One region of the Mesorhizobium sp. CNPSo 4671 genome, then DNA from elsewhere that is predicted to be linked to it. Evidence: predicted binding sites of a transcription regulator. Region 1 holds the regulator's gene; the other holds the start of a gene.
The links. The regulator LexA, encoded in region 1, represses DNA repair genes until DNA is damaged. The targets are predictions, from matches to a motif close to TGTTCNNNNTGTGTTCNG.
Positions count from the first base shown of each region.

Region 1 (7,203 bases):
CCGGGCCGTAGATTACGTCGACCTTGCCGGCGAGCGAGGCGATACGTTGCTGGATGTCATTGACGTTGTCGACACCGACTTCCACAACTTCGAAGCCGGCCGCCGGTGCCGCCGCCTTGATCTTTTCGACCAAGGCGACGTCATTGGCCTCGCCTGGATTGTAAGGCACGCCAAAGCGCTTGGCGTTTGGCAGCAGCTTCTTGGTGAAGGCCATCACCGCGGCGACATCCTGCAGATCGCTGGCGCCGGTCATGCCATCGTCGCCGGCGTCCCATGACGGCACCAGCTTGGCCGCCACCGGGTCGGTGACCGCGGCAAAGACGATCGGAATGCCGGAGCCCGCGAGCGCCTTCTTGGCGATCTGCGAGACCGGCGTGGTGATGGTGTAGATCAGCTTGGGCTGTTCCGCCTGCAGCTTGGCGATCATCTGCGGCACCAGCGATGCGTCGAAATTGGTATGGCTTTCCGCGTAGACGACGTCCTTGCCCTCGACAAAGCCCTTGTCCGTCAGTGCCTTCTTGAAGCCGGCTATGGCAGCGTTGAGCTGCGGATGCTCGCCGAAATTGGCGATGCCGATGCGGATCTGATCGGCTGCGGCGCTCCCGGCGCTGAGCATCAATGCGCCTGCCAGGGCCAATCCCGACAGCCAAGCGGATTTCGACTTCAACATCATTTCCTCCCAGATTTGATCAGCGCCGCTCACAGGGCGGCAACTGCGGCGATCATGGTCAGTCCCTCGCCGCGTGTCAAACATTATATATAATTCTTGCCATGCCTCCACATCATATATAATTTTCGCAAGCCCGATGATGGACGGATCGCGATGCAGGATCAGAACAGCTCCACTAAGACCGAAGCGGCCTATCAGCTGCTGCGGCGCGATATCCTGACCACCCGCCTGATGCCGGGCGCGCCGCTCAAGCTGAGCGCGCTGCGCACCACATACGGCGTCGGCTGGACGCCGCTGCGGGAAGCCTTGTCCCGACTTGAAGCCGAGCGCCTGGTCACCGCCATCAGCAATCGCGGCTTTGCCGTCGCTCCCGTGTCGCGCGCCGAGCTCGAGGATCTGGCGCGCGCAAGGATGGTTGTCGAAATGCCGCTGTTCCTGGAATCGATCGCGAATGGCGGCAGAGAATGGGAGGACGCGGTCGTCACCGCCCATTACCGGCTCTCGCGCTGCAAGACCGCGGTCGACGACCCTTCCGATGCGGCCGTCGACAAATGGGACGAGAGCCATGAGGCCTTCCATGCGGCGCTGCTGAGCGCGGCAACATCCAACTGGCTTTTGCGCTTCCGCTCGACGATCGCCGATCAGTTGCGGCGGCATCATCGTTTTCTCGGTCTGGCGCCGACATTGCGGGCGGCGGCCGGCCTCAAGGATGGCTATGGCGAAGCCATGGACGCCTTGCGCGAGGCGATCGCAATCGAGCATCACACCGAGATCATGGAAGCGGCGCTCGATCGCGACGTGGAGCGAGCAAAAGCACTGATGACGGCGCATATCGGCTACACGCTGCACGTCTATGTGCACAGCGAAGACAGCGGCGCCAACAACACCTACGCCGCACGTGCCGGCAGTCTGAAAGCGGTTTCCGGATGACCTTGCCGCGGCGCGTCATCTCCGGCGGCAAAATCGATGCCGGCGCCTATGCGCAGGTTCTGGCCGGAGCGATGCCGGGAGCCTGAACGCGTTCTATCCCCGCATAGCCAGCGATTGTTGACGTTTTGATTTCGTTTCGTTCCGCCGAAAATGGATCCGTTCGCCATACAATCCACCCTGAGAATGCCTTTCAAACGCCTGATGCCAAACAGGATAAGAGGATACGCCACAGGCTATTAACCATAATGATTTCAATGCACGTGCCGACGGTGAAGGTGGTCGGTTGACGCCTGCCACCCGGAGCGAAAATTTCTGGGGCCTTAACAAATTCACTAAACTTTAAACAGTTGCAGAACACAACTGGAACAGATAGTGTTTGTTCTGGGTTTGTTTTTCGATTCTGGTTCACACCCTTCGTTCAATGCCTTGGGGGCCGCCATGCTGACACGCAAGCAACATGAACTGCTGATGTTCATTCATGAACGGCTCAAGGAAAGCGGCATTCCGCCTTCCTTCGACGAGATGAAGGAAGCGCTCGATCTTGCCTCCAAGTCGGGGATCCATCGACTGATCACGGCACTGGAGGAACGTGGCTTCATTCGCCGGCTGCCGAACCGGGCACGCGCGCTGGAAGTGCTGCGGTTGCCGGATTCGATCGCGCCCGGCCTCAACGCGGCAAAGAAATTCTCGCCGAGCGTCATCCAGGGCAGTCTCGGTCAGGGCGGCCTTGGCCGCCAGATCAAGCCGGCACCATCGCGCCTGCCCTCCGCCGGCAATGATGACGACGCGGTCTCCGCCGTGTCGATCCCGGTGATGGGCCGTATCGCCGCCGGTGTGCCGATCGATGCCATCCAGCATCAGACGCATTCGATCTCGGTGCCGCCGGACATGATCATGGGTGGCGAGCACTATGCGCTGGAGGTCAAGGGCGACTCGATGATCGAGGCTGGCATCTTCGATGGCGACACGGTCATTATCCGCAACGCCGACACGGCAAGCCCGGGCGAGATCGTCGTCGCCCTGGTCGACGAGGAGGAAGCGACGCTGAAACGGTTCCGCCGCAAGGGAGCCTCGATTGCGCTCGAAGCCGCCAACCCGGCCTACGAGACGCGCATTTTCGGGCCCGACAGGGTCAAGGTGCAAGGCAAGCTGGTCGGGTTGATCCGGCGCTACTGAGCAGGCACGGCCTTCTTTTCAGGTTTTTGATAGGGCGCCAGCCCCCTCGCCTCGCGTGAAAATTTTCGCTGCGCATGCCAGGGCCGATACGGTCCATCCACCGCGAAACTGACGATTGGCGGACCGGTCGCCGATTGGCGGTCGAAGAAGACGGCGCCACTGCCCTTTCGGGCCAGTTGCCGTCTGGTAACGACAAGAACCAGCGGATTGTGGCAGGCATCATAGCCTGTCGCGTCATTGACGACGATCAGATCGGCAAAACCGCAGGCCTTCCAGGTGGCCTTGCGGTCTTCGACATGTGCGATGATCGCACCCGACGGGTGCCGGGCAAGACAGACACCATCCGTGCAATAGAATGGCGCTCCAGGCGGGAGGTTGACGGCATCGGCAATGCCGAATTGCCCGTCCGCCTTGTCGAACATCTCCGGCGCGACGATGGTTTCGGACACCAGCGCGCGTTTCCAATTGTCGACGGTGAACTCGTTCGGGCGAGCCCGGCTGACCGCGAGTTCGCCGCCGCCGATCGGCACCGCGACCAGCCGCGCATCTTCCGAGATAAGCACATCCGGCGTGCGCGTATCCGACACCGTCAACAGTCCGGCAAGCGCGAAGGGCAGTGCCGCGAGCCGCAGCCATGTCGTCGCCATCGTCGCGATGACCAGGGCAATCGTCACCAGCAGGACGGAGTGCTGCGAAATCAGCCCGACCGCATCGACGGGAGAGCGTTCCGATATCCACGCCGATATGGCGATCATCGCCGTCAGGCCTTTGCCCATCAAGTGGAGAAAAGGCCCGTCCAAACCAAAGGGCATTGTCAAAGCGCTGACAACCGCCAGAAACATGACGACTGAGACAATTGGCATGATAGCCAGATTTGCGAACAGGCTGAGCGGCGACACACGCTGGAAGTGCCATATTGCAAACAGCGCCGTGGCACTGCCGGCAATGATGGACGTCATCGCCACCCCTCCTGTGAGCGCGAGGAATTTTCGCGTGAGAAAGCCCGGTAGCGATCGCTTCGGCGGTGGCGGCCTTGCCTTTCCCGTGCGGTGATCAGCCCAGCCTGCATAGGCACCGACCAAAGCCGCAGTCGCAGCGAACGACATCTGGAAGCTTGGGCCGACGACTTCATGCGGCGACACCACGATGACGGCGATCGCTGAGATCGCCAAATTGCGCATCGTCAGCGCCGCGCGATCAAACAGCACGGCAATCAGCATCACCCCCAGCATGATGAAGCTGCGTTCGGCGGCGACGACGACACCGGAAATGACGAGATAGGCGGCGATCGAGAACAGGGCTGCCGCAGCGGCGTATTTCTTCACCGGCCGGCGCGCGGAAAAGTCCGGAAACAGCGCGAAAGCCCCGCGCAGCAGACCCATGATGGTGCCGGCGACCAGCGCCATATGCAGTCCGGAAATGGAGATGATGTGGTAGATGCCGGTGCGCCGCATCGCTTCGTTGATTTCGTCGGGAATGCCGGCCCGCACGCCAACGATCAGCGCCGCCGCGATCTCGCCTTCGGCACCGCCGACCGTGGCCCGGATATGATCGGCAATGGCTTCACGGGCATTTTCTATGCCGGAGAAAAGGCGGGCCGTGAGCGGCATCTCACCATCATCGGCTGCGACAAGCTTTGGATTGCCGAGAAAGAAGCCGCTGCCGCCAATGCCGGCGAAATAGCTGTCGAAGGAGAAATCGTAGCTGTCCGGCCGCACCGGACCGGTCGGCGGCAACAGTTTGGCGTAGCCGGTGACCAGGGAGCCGGCGGTCATGTCCGCCGGGATATTGCGCGCCGAAAGCCGGACCCTTTCCGGCGCATAGCGCAGCGTCGGCCGCGCGGTCGACGTCACGTCAATGGTCAGCCGGATGCGGCCGGTCTCCATCCGGTCGAGCGAGACGACGTGGCCGGTCACTTGCGTAGAGATTTCCGAACCGAGCATCTGGGTACCCGCCCGCCATGTCTCGACCTTGGCGGCAAGCAGGCCAAGCGCGCATAACAATGCCGCCATGAAGCCCAGCTGGGTTTTCGGCCAGGAGCGCGAGACAAGCGCGCAGATCGCCATCAGCACGACGACCGCGACAGGTCTTGCGAAGTCGGGCTCCGCCGACAGCGAGTAATAGCCGATCGCTCCAGCAGCCAGACAGACCGGCACCAGCAGGAAGGCGATGCCCCGGTCAAGCTCCAGTTCTGCTGCCATCGCCACGCTATGGCGCAGGCGAGGCAGGGAGACCTGGCCGAGTTGCCGCCGGACACGCACAATCCGGCCCAAGACAGGGGACGGAAGTGGCGCCGGAACATCCGCCTGCAGCGGTTGGCCGCCTGGCGCAGGCACAACGGCTGAAGGCGGCAGTGAGGTTGGCGGCGGGATCGCAAACAGGGATCGCTCGCTGACGCCAACACTAGCGTCCTCGCCCCGATCCGAGCCCCGCCCTCGTCCAACCATCGGGTCTGCCCCTTGCACCCCTGACGCCCTATGCTACATGAACGCCGGGCGCGCGAAAGTCCGCGCAGCCGCACCCCGCTTCAGATGGTTTCCGAGAGTTTCATGTCCGACAAGGTCGTCACCCGTTTTGCCCCCTCACCCACCGGCTATCTGCATATCGGTGGGGCGCGCACGGCGCTGTTCAACTGGCTGTACGCCAAGCACACCGGCGGCACGATGGTGCTGCGCATCGAGGATACCGACCGCGAACGCTTTAACGAGGCGGCTACCCAGGCCATTCTGGATGGACTGACCTGGCTTGGGCTTTTCTGGGACGGCGAGGCCATATCGCAGTTCGAGCGTGCGCCGCGCCATCGCGAGGTGGCTGAGGAACTCGTGCGTCTGGGTAAGGCCTATTACAGCTACGAGACACCGGCCGAGCTGGAGGCCATGCGCGAGGCAGCACGCGCCAAGGGCCTACCGCCGCGCTACAACGGCCAGTGGCGCGATCGCGACCCCTCCGAGGCGCCTACAGGCGTCAAGGGCGCCATCCGCATCAAGGCGCCAACCGAGGGCGAGACGGTCGTGCACGACCGCGTCCAGGGCGAGGTGCGCTTCCCCAACAAGGATCTCGACGACTTCATCATCCTGCGCTCGGACGGCAACCCGACCTACATGCATGCCGTCGTCGTCGACGATCACGACATGGGTGTCACGCATATCATCCGCGGTGATGACCACCTGACCAATGCCGCCCGCCAGACCGTGATCTACAACGCCATGGGCTGGGACGTGCCGTCGATGTCGCACATCCCGCTGATCCATGGCGCCGACGGCGCCAAGCTGTCGAAGCGCCATGGCGCACTCGGCGTCGAGGCCTATCGCGCCATGGGCTACCTGCCGGAGGCGCTGCTCAACTATCTCGCGCGCTTGGGCTGGAGCCATGGCGACGACGAGATCATGTCGATCAAGGACATGATCTCCTGGTTCGACATCGGCGACGTCAACAAGGGCGCGGCCCGCTTCGATTTCGCCAAGCTGGAAGCGATCAACGGCGCGCATATGCGCCGCATGGCCGACCCCGAACTGTTCGATATCTTCATCGCCACTCTGCCCTATCTCGAGGGTGGTCCGGCGATGGCCGCGCGTCTCAACGACACGAACAAGGCACAGCTGCTGGCAGCCCTTCCAGGCCTGAAGGAGCGCGCCAAGACGCTGGTCGAGCTCGTCGATGGCGCGGCCTTTCTGTTTGCCACGCGCCCGCTGGCGCTGGACGAGAAAGCAGCGCTTCTGCTCAATGACGATGCCCGCAAGATCCTGCGTGGCGCTCACGAAGCTTTGAACGTGCTTTCCAGCGACTGGACGGCTGCCGCGGCGGAAGCCGCGATCCGCGACTATGCGCTGGCCGGTGGCCACAAGCTTGGCGCCGTGGCCCAACCGCTACGGGCCGCGCTGACCGGCAAAAGCACATCGCCGGGCGTGTTCGACGTGCTTGCTGTGCTTGGGCGCGAGGAGAGCCTGGCGCGCATAGCCGATCAAATCGATTAGGAGCAAACTGGCCCAAGAAGATTGGCATTGAAAGGCGCGTTTCGCAGTGCAACATTAGGCCTTGGCCCAATCTGGCACGCACCTCCTAAAATGCGGTGGCGAATACGCGCATTGCGGTAATTTCGACGTGTCGCTCTGCAGAATTTGCCTTTGCCGGCATGAGGAAACAACAAGGAGTTTGCAATGACCGAAGCTGCGAAAAAACTGGATGTGGGCGGCGCGAACCAAGAGGCTACGGCAACGCTTCAATTCGCCGGCAAGACCCATGAATTCAAGGTGCGAAGCGGCTCCGTCGGACCCGACGTCATCGACATCGCCTCGCTCTACAGCACGACCGGCGCCTTCACCTACGACCCCGGCTTCACCTCGACGGCGAGCTGCGAGTCCGAGATAACCTTCATCGACGGCGATGCCGGTATTCTCTTGCACCGCGGCTATCCGATCGACCAGCTG
Region 1 covers NZ_JBWLUW010000006.1:169,906-177,108, forward strand. Annotated here, with positions in the region: gene AC04SF_RS18895 (ABC transporter substrate-binding protein) at 1-670, opposite strand, end outside; gene AC04SF_RS18900 (GntR family transcriptional regulator) at 824-1,600, shown strand; gene lexA (transcriptional repressor LexA) at 2,039-2,776, shown strand; gene AC04SF_RS18910 (ComEC/Rec2 family competence protein) at 2,770-5,223, opposite strand; gene gltX (glutamate--tRNA ligase) at 5,326-6,750, shown strand; gene gltA (citrate synthase) at 6,934-7,203, shown strand, end outside.

Region 2 (7,203 bases), on a different contig from region 1:
TTGCCCTCGGGCCGGCCACCCTTCCAGTCGGGACGGCCTTCGCGGCGCTCGGGACGTTCGCCTTGCGGGCGGCCGTCGCGGCGCTGTTCGCCTTCACCTTGCGGCTTGGGCTTGAACTTCGAACGATCGAAGCGCGGCTTGCCGGCGCCATCGCGTCGTCCCTCGGGACGTTCTCCGGGAGCAGCCGTGGCCTGTGCGCCGGCGGCATCGGTGGGGGCATTGTTTCGGCCGCGCGCTTGTCCGTTGCGCTGGCGGTTGTTGCGACCTTCGTGATGACGGGGGCGCTGTTCGAAACGACCCTGGCGCCACAGCAGGATCGGTTTGGGCGCTTCGGCCACTTCACCCTCCCCCTCGTGGGGAGGGTCGGCGCGCAGCGCCGGGGTGGGGGGAGCGGCGGTACCGTCAGCACTGCCTGAATCGTTGGCGCCATCACCCCCACCCGCGTCGCTTCGCGCCGCGACCTCCCCCATCGAGGGGGAGGTTAGGGCGTCGGCGCCCTCAGCGACACTGACGTCAGCAATGGCTTCCGCCTCTGGCTCGGCAGCAGCCACTTCGGCAACAGCGGCCTCTGTAGCGGGCTCTTCCACGGCTTCGGCCGGAGTTTCCGGTTGCTCCTCCGCGACGGGCTCCGCCGCCACTTCCGCGATGGCTTCGGCCGGCGCTTCGATGGCGGTCTCGGCAACAGCCGGCTCCGAACCCTCGACCGCCGCTTCGGCGGCTGCATCCGTTGCCGCGGCTTCCGCCGCCTTGGCCTGCTCGGCGCGTGCGGCTTCTTCCGCCGCAAGCTTTGCTGCAGCGGCTTCGCGTGCGGCAGTGTCCTGCGCCTCGAGCCGAGCCTTGACTTCGGTCGCCGGCTTCGGCTCGGCGCGGTAGCCGAGACCTTTCAGGATCTCTTCCATGTCGTCGGCGGTGGCGCCGAGGATCGACATCATCGGCGGCGTCACCATGAAGGAGTGGCCATCATAGGCGCCGTCCGGACGCTGGCCGAGGCCGGGCTTCCAGTTGGTCGCCGGACGGATGAGGTCCGCCAGCCGTTCCAATATGTCGATGCGCACGGCGCGGCGGCCGAGATTGCGGTAGCCGGCAAGCTTGTAGAAGGCCTTGTCGAAGGCCGGATCGATCACTACCGAGGTGCGGCCCGACGCCAGCGCGTGGACCACGTCGCCGAAACCAGGCTTGTCCTTGCCGTCGTTCTTCAGCGCCCACAGCAAGGTCACCAGCCCGGCAGGCGCCGGCTTGATCAGCGCCGGCACGAAGACATGGTAGGCGCCGAAGCGCACGCCGAGCCGGCGCAGTGCCGCGCGGCCTTCCTGGTCGAGCGACTTCATCTCCTCGGCGATGTCGCGGCGGTTGATGAGGCCGAAATTCTCGACCAGCTGGAAGGCTATGCCTCGACCGATACCGGAAATCTGGTCGGCGTTCTTCAGGTCGACCAGCGGCTTCAGCAGCGACTCGATCTGGAAATTGACGAACCGTTCGGCACGCGCGGCGACCTTGTCGCGCGCCGGGCCGGTCAGTTGTTCGTCGGCCAGCAACACCAGGCGCGGCTTCAGCGCGTCTTCGCCGGAGACCAGCGTGCCGATCGGCGCACCGATCCAGCGCAGCGTGCCGTCCGAGCCGAGCGCCAGGTCGCCGTTGGCGCAGGCGCCAAAACGTTCGGCACGCGCCTCGAATTCGGCGGCCAGCGCCTTTTGCGCGGCCGTTCGCACGGCCTTGGCGTCTTCGCCGCCGGCGGTCTGGTCGGCGGTGAAGCGGAACCCTTGCAACTCGCCGACATGATGGCCTTCGACAAGGACGGTTCCGGTAGGACTAATTTCGGCTTCAGGCATGGTATTTTCTCTAAGGCGCCGCATGAGGACGGAAGTCCTGCGGTCTACGAAGCGTTTCGTCAACCGCTCATGCAGCGCATCCGACAATCTGTCTTCGATTTCGCGCGTCTTTTCCTGCCAGTGTGCCTGATCGGCCAGCCAGCCGGGCCGGTTCGACACGAATGTCCAGGTGCGGATCTGGGCGATGCGGTGCGACAGCGTGTCGATGTCGCCCTCGGTGGTGTCGGCGCGGCGCACCTGCTCGGCCATGTAGTTTTCGTCGACATGGCCGTGGCGGGCAAGATCCATGTAGATCGAGGCGATGAGGTCGGCATGCTGGGCCGGCGCGATCTTCCTGTAGTCAGGCAGAGCACAGGCTTCCCAAAGCAGCGCCACGCGCTTGGCATCGGTGGCGAGAGCGCGGATGTCGCCGTCGCGGGAGAGATATTCGAGCGCCTGTGCGTCGACCGCCGGCAGCGCGCGCGTCAGGCCCTCGACCGGTGCGTTGGTCTCGATCGAGCGCTTCAGCGCATCGAGGCTGGCGAAGTCGAAATGCGCGGTGCGCCACTGCAGCACCTTCACCGGATCGAAATCATGGCTCTCGATCTTCTTGACCAGGTCTTCGTCGAGCGGGTCGACCTGACCGGTGACGCCGAAGGTGCCGTCGCGCAGATGCCGGCCAGCGCGGCCGGCGATCTGGCCAAGCTCGGCCGCCGTCAGATTGCGATACTGGTAGCCGTCGAATTTGCGGTTCTGGGCGAAGGCGACATGGTCGAGATCGAGGTTGAGGCCCATGCCGATGGCGTCGGTGGCGACGAGATAGTCGACATCGCCCGACTGGAACAGCGCCACCTGGGCGTTGCGGGTGCGCGGCGAGAGCGCCCCGAGCACGACGGCGGCGCCGCCCTGCTGGCGGCGGATCAGCTCGGCGATGGCATATACCTCGTCGGCGGAGAAGGCGACGATCGCGGTGCGCCGCGGCAGGCGGGTTAGTTTCTTCGAACCGGCATAGGCCAGGTGCGACAGCCGCGGCCGCGTCACCACCGAGACGCCCTTCAGCAGGCGCTGCAGGATGCCGTGCATGGTGGCTGCACCCAGCAGCAGCGTTTCCTGGCGGCCGCGCAGATGCAGGATGCGGTCGGTGAAGATGTGGCCGCGCTCGAGGTCGCCGGCGAGCTGCACCTCGTCGATGGCGACGAAGGCCGCGTCGGTCTCGCGCGGCATGGCTTCGACGGTGCAGACCGAATATTTGGCGCCTGGCGGCTGGATCTTCTCTTCGCCGGTGATCAGCGCCACCTTGTGGGCACCGACCTTTTCGCAGACGCGGGTGTAGACCTCCCGGGCCAGCAACCGGAGCGGCAGGCCGATGATGCCGGTCTCATGCGCCACCATGCGCTCGATGGCGAGATGGGTCTTGCCGGTGTTGGTCGGCCCAAGCACGGCGGTCACGTCGCGGCCCGACAGGATCAGCGGCTCGGTGTGTTTGGGCTGGATGTTCATCGGCTCGGAAATATGGGCTTTCAGGCCTCTGGTTGTCGGGAGCGTGCCTCAACTGGCGCGTATGACAGGCGACACATAGGGATTTCGGGCGCGAAGCGAAAGCGGAATGTTCCACCGGCGGCTCGAAGGGCAACTCTGTCTGGCGCTAAATTGGCTGCTGCTTAACTGATGGAACGAGTCTGGAACGAATCAGCGACGAATCGGCGACTCGCTCAGATTCAGCTTTTGTTCACGGCTACATATGGATTTTGTGACCATGAGTCTCACCACATGCTGAATCGTCGAACTGGCCCGTTTTATGCTGGGCGATCTCTGCCCTTAACCTTTGCCGGGCAACGAGGGCAGCGACCCGGCGTCCGCCGCTCAAGATTATGAAATTGTTAATCTTTCTGAACTGAGCGTTAAGCAGCTACAGCGGATTCCGGGCCATTAACGTTAACTTCTGCTCAAAGCCGGAACGAATCGGCGACAAAGCAGCGCCGAAGCTATTTTCCCGTTTTGTTCCCTCAATATCTTGTGTTGTGAACAGCTTATCCACCGACAATCCACAGGCTTGGCCACAGGGTTCGCACAGACGCCGCTGTCGCCATTAACCTTTGCGTGCCGGATTGGGTCATCGCGCCGCGGTGAGGCGTTTTGGCTCCTGGGCGTCAATTGGAAACGGACCGGTTTCCCGGTCCGTTCGTCACGGGTTGAAGCCGCTGGACGTCTCAGGCGAAGTACTGGCCGCCATTGGCCGTGATGGTCGAGCCGGTGATGAAGCCGGCATCTTCGGAAGCGAGGAAGACGACGCAACGCGCGATCTCTTCCGGCTCGCCGAGGCGGCCGACCGGGATCTGCGGGATGATCCGTTCGTTGAGCACCTTCTCGTCGATCGCCTTGACCATCTCCGTGGCGATGTAGCCGGGGCAGATAACGTTGACGGTGATGCCCGCGCGAGCACCCTCTTGCGCAAGCGCCTTCGAGAAGCCGATATCGCCGGCCTTGGCGGCGGAATAATTGACCTGGCCGGCCTGGCCCTTCTGGCCGTTGATCGAGGAGATGGTAACGACGCGGCCGAACTTGCGCTCGCGCATGCCGTTCCACAGCGGATGCGTCATGTTGAAAACGCCGGACAGATTGGTGTCGATGACCTCTTTCCACTGGTCGCGGGTGATCTTGTGGAACATGGCATCGCGGGTGATGCCGGCATTGTTGACCAGCACAGAGACCGGGCCGAGGTCGGCCTCGACCTGTTTGATGCCGGCAGCGCAAGCGTCATAGTCGGCGACCGACCATTTGTAGACCGGAATGCCGGTTTCGGCCTTGAACTTCGCCGCCGCCTCGTCGTTGCCGGCATAGTTGGCGGCAACCGAGTAGCCGGCGTTCTTCAAAGCTATCGAGATCGCCGCGCCGATGCCGCGCGATCCACCCGTGACGATTGCAACCTTGGTCATGCATTTCCCCTTTTTGAAATCGCCCTGTTGTCGGGCTTAGCAGGCACTGGATAGGAAACGGGCGGCTCGCGCCGCCCATCTTCAGTTTTTGTCAGAGCGCTTCCACGCAGAGCGCGACGCCCATCCCGCCGCCGATGCAGAGCGTGGCAAGGCCCTTCTTGGCGCCACGCCGGCGCATCTCGTAGACCAGCGTGTTGAAGATGCGGGCGCCCGAGGCGCCGATCGGGTGGCCGATGGCGATGGCGCCGCCATTGACGTTGACGATCGAAGGATCCCAGCCCATGTCCTTGTTGACGGCGCAGGCTTGGGCGGCAAAGGCTTCGTTGGCTTCGACAAGGTCGAGATCGCCGACCGACCAGCCGGCCTTTTCCAAAGCCTTGCGCGAGGCCGGAATGGGTCCGGTGCCCATGATCGCTGGATCGACGCCGGCGGTTGCCCAGGACGCGATGCGCGCCAGCGGGGTGATGCCGCGCCTTGCGGCTTCGGCTTCGCTCATCAGCAGCGCGCCGGCAGCACCATCATTGATGCCGGAAGCGTTGGCGGCGGTCACCGTGCCATCCTTGTCGAAGGCCGGCTTCAGCTTGGTCATGGCGTCCAGTGTGGCGCCATGACGGATGTATTCGTCCTGGTCGACGACCGTGTCGCCCTTCCTGCCCTTGATGGTGAAGGCGACGATCTCGTCCTTGAACTTGCCTGCCTTCTGCGCGGCCTCGGCCTTGTTTTGCGAGGCCAGCGCGAACTGGTCCTGGTCGTCGCGGGTGATCTGGAACTGGCGGGCGACGTTCTCGGCGGTGTTGCCCATGTGGTAGCCGTTGAAGGCATCCCACAGCCCGTCCTTGATCATGGTGTCGATCATCTTGTAGTCGCCCATCTTGACGCCGGCGCGCAGATGCTCGGCGTGCGGCGACAGCGACATCGATTCCTGGCCGCCGGCGATGATCACCTTGGCGTCGCCAGTGGCGATCTGCTGCATGCCGAGCGCAATGGCGCGCAGGCCCGAGCCGCAAACCTGGTTGAGACCCCAAGCGGTGGTTTCCTTGGGCAGGCCGGCAATGATCGAGGCTTGGCGGGCCGGGTTCTGCCCTTGAGCCGCGGTCAGCACCTGGCCGAGGATGACCTCGTCGACCTCGGCGGCCTCGACACCGGCGCGCGACAAAAGCTCCCTGATGACGACGGCGCCGAGTTCATGAGCCGGGGTGGCGGCAAAAGCGCCGTTGAAGGAGCCGACGGCCGTGCGCGCGGCGCTGGCAATGACGATGGAATCGGACATTTTCTTCTCCAGACTTCAAGGTGTTGTTCTGTCGTTGAGGACTTTTCTTGCCCTTTCCCAACCCCAAGTCAAACCGGAAATCGGCATGGCGCCCATGCGCGCCAAGCAGGTCACGCGTCGCCGTGCCGGCAGGCTGGCCGCTGCTGCGCAGCATATTTTGCCTGCTATGCAGCATTATGTGATCCCGCACTGCACAAACTGCTTGGAATTATGAGGCTTTTGCGCATATCCTCGAAAAGGGCGCAATCGTTACCGGCTGCTTACTCAGGCGCGCCGGTGTCCGGGGAGGATGCAGATGGCCGCAAAAGACGATCCGATCATTATCAAGAAATACGCCAATCGCCGCCTCTATAATACGGGGACGAGCACCTATGTGACGCTCGAGGATCTGGCCGAGATGGTCAAGAAAGGCGAGGAGTTCACCGTCCAGGACGCCAAGACCGGTGACGACATCACGCATCCGGTGCTGACCCAGATCATTTTCGAATTGGAGAACAAGGATGGGCAGAACATGCTGCCGATCCCGTTCCTGCGCCAGCTGATCGCCTTCTACGGCGACCAGATGCAGATGATCGTGCCGAGCTTCCTCGAACAGTCGATGATCGCTTTCTCCAAGGAGCAGGAGCGGTTTCGCGAGCAGATGAAGGGCGCAATCGGCAAGTCGCCGCTGGACGTCATGAAAATTGCGACGCCGATCAAGGCGCTGGAAGAACAGACACGCCGCAACATGGAAATGTTCCAGAACGCGATGCGGCTGTTCACGCCTTTCCCCCCCACAGGCTCGGCGCCGGCCGCGGCTCCCGCCGAACCGGCCAGGAAGGATGCGCCGCCGGAGAAGTCCGACGATCTGCAGCAGTTGAAGGACCAGATCGCGGCGATGCAGCGCAAGCTCGACACGATGTCGTGAGCCGGTAAGGCACGGCTACGCGTTCGGATCACGCCCGCAGAGCACCAGGCTCCTTGCCTGAGGCGAAAGGCAGCTCTTCGTCCTGCCAGCCTGTTATGCCGCCGATCATGATCTTGACCGGCAGGCCGAGGCTGGCCAGCTTGAACGCCGCCCGGTCCGCGCCATTGCAATGCGGGCCGGCGCAATAGACCACGAACAGCGTGCCTGCCGGCCATTCTGCCATCCGCTCGGCCGATATCTCACGGTGCGGCAGATGCAGCGCGCCGGGTACATGGCGGCGCT
Region 2 covers NZ_JBWLUW010000007.1:208,653-215,855, forward strand. Annotated here, with positions in the region: gene AC04SF_RS20820 (helicase-related protein) at 1-3,308, opposite strand, end outside; gene AC04SF_RS20825 (hypothetical protein) at 3,718-3,846, opposite strand; gene phbB (acetoacetyl-CoA reductase) at 4,019-4,744, opposite strand; gene AC04SF_RS20835 (acetyl-CoA C-acetyltransferase) at 4,836-6,014, opposite strand; gene AC04SF_RS20840 (hypothetical protein) at 6,001-6,228, shown strand; gene phaR (polyhydroxyalkanoate synthesis repressor PhaR) at 6,310-6,921, shown strand; gene AC04SF_RS20850 (rhodanese-like domain-containing protein) at 6,950-7,203, opposite strand, start outside.
Region 2: the regulator LexA is predicted to act here: its motif matches at 3,478-3,495, upstream of AC04SF_RS20820 (helicase-related protein).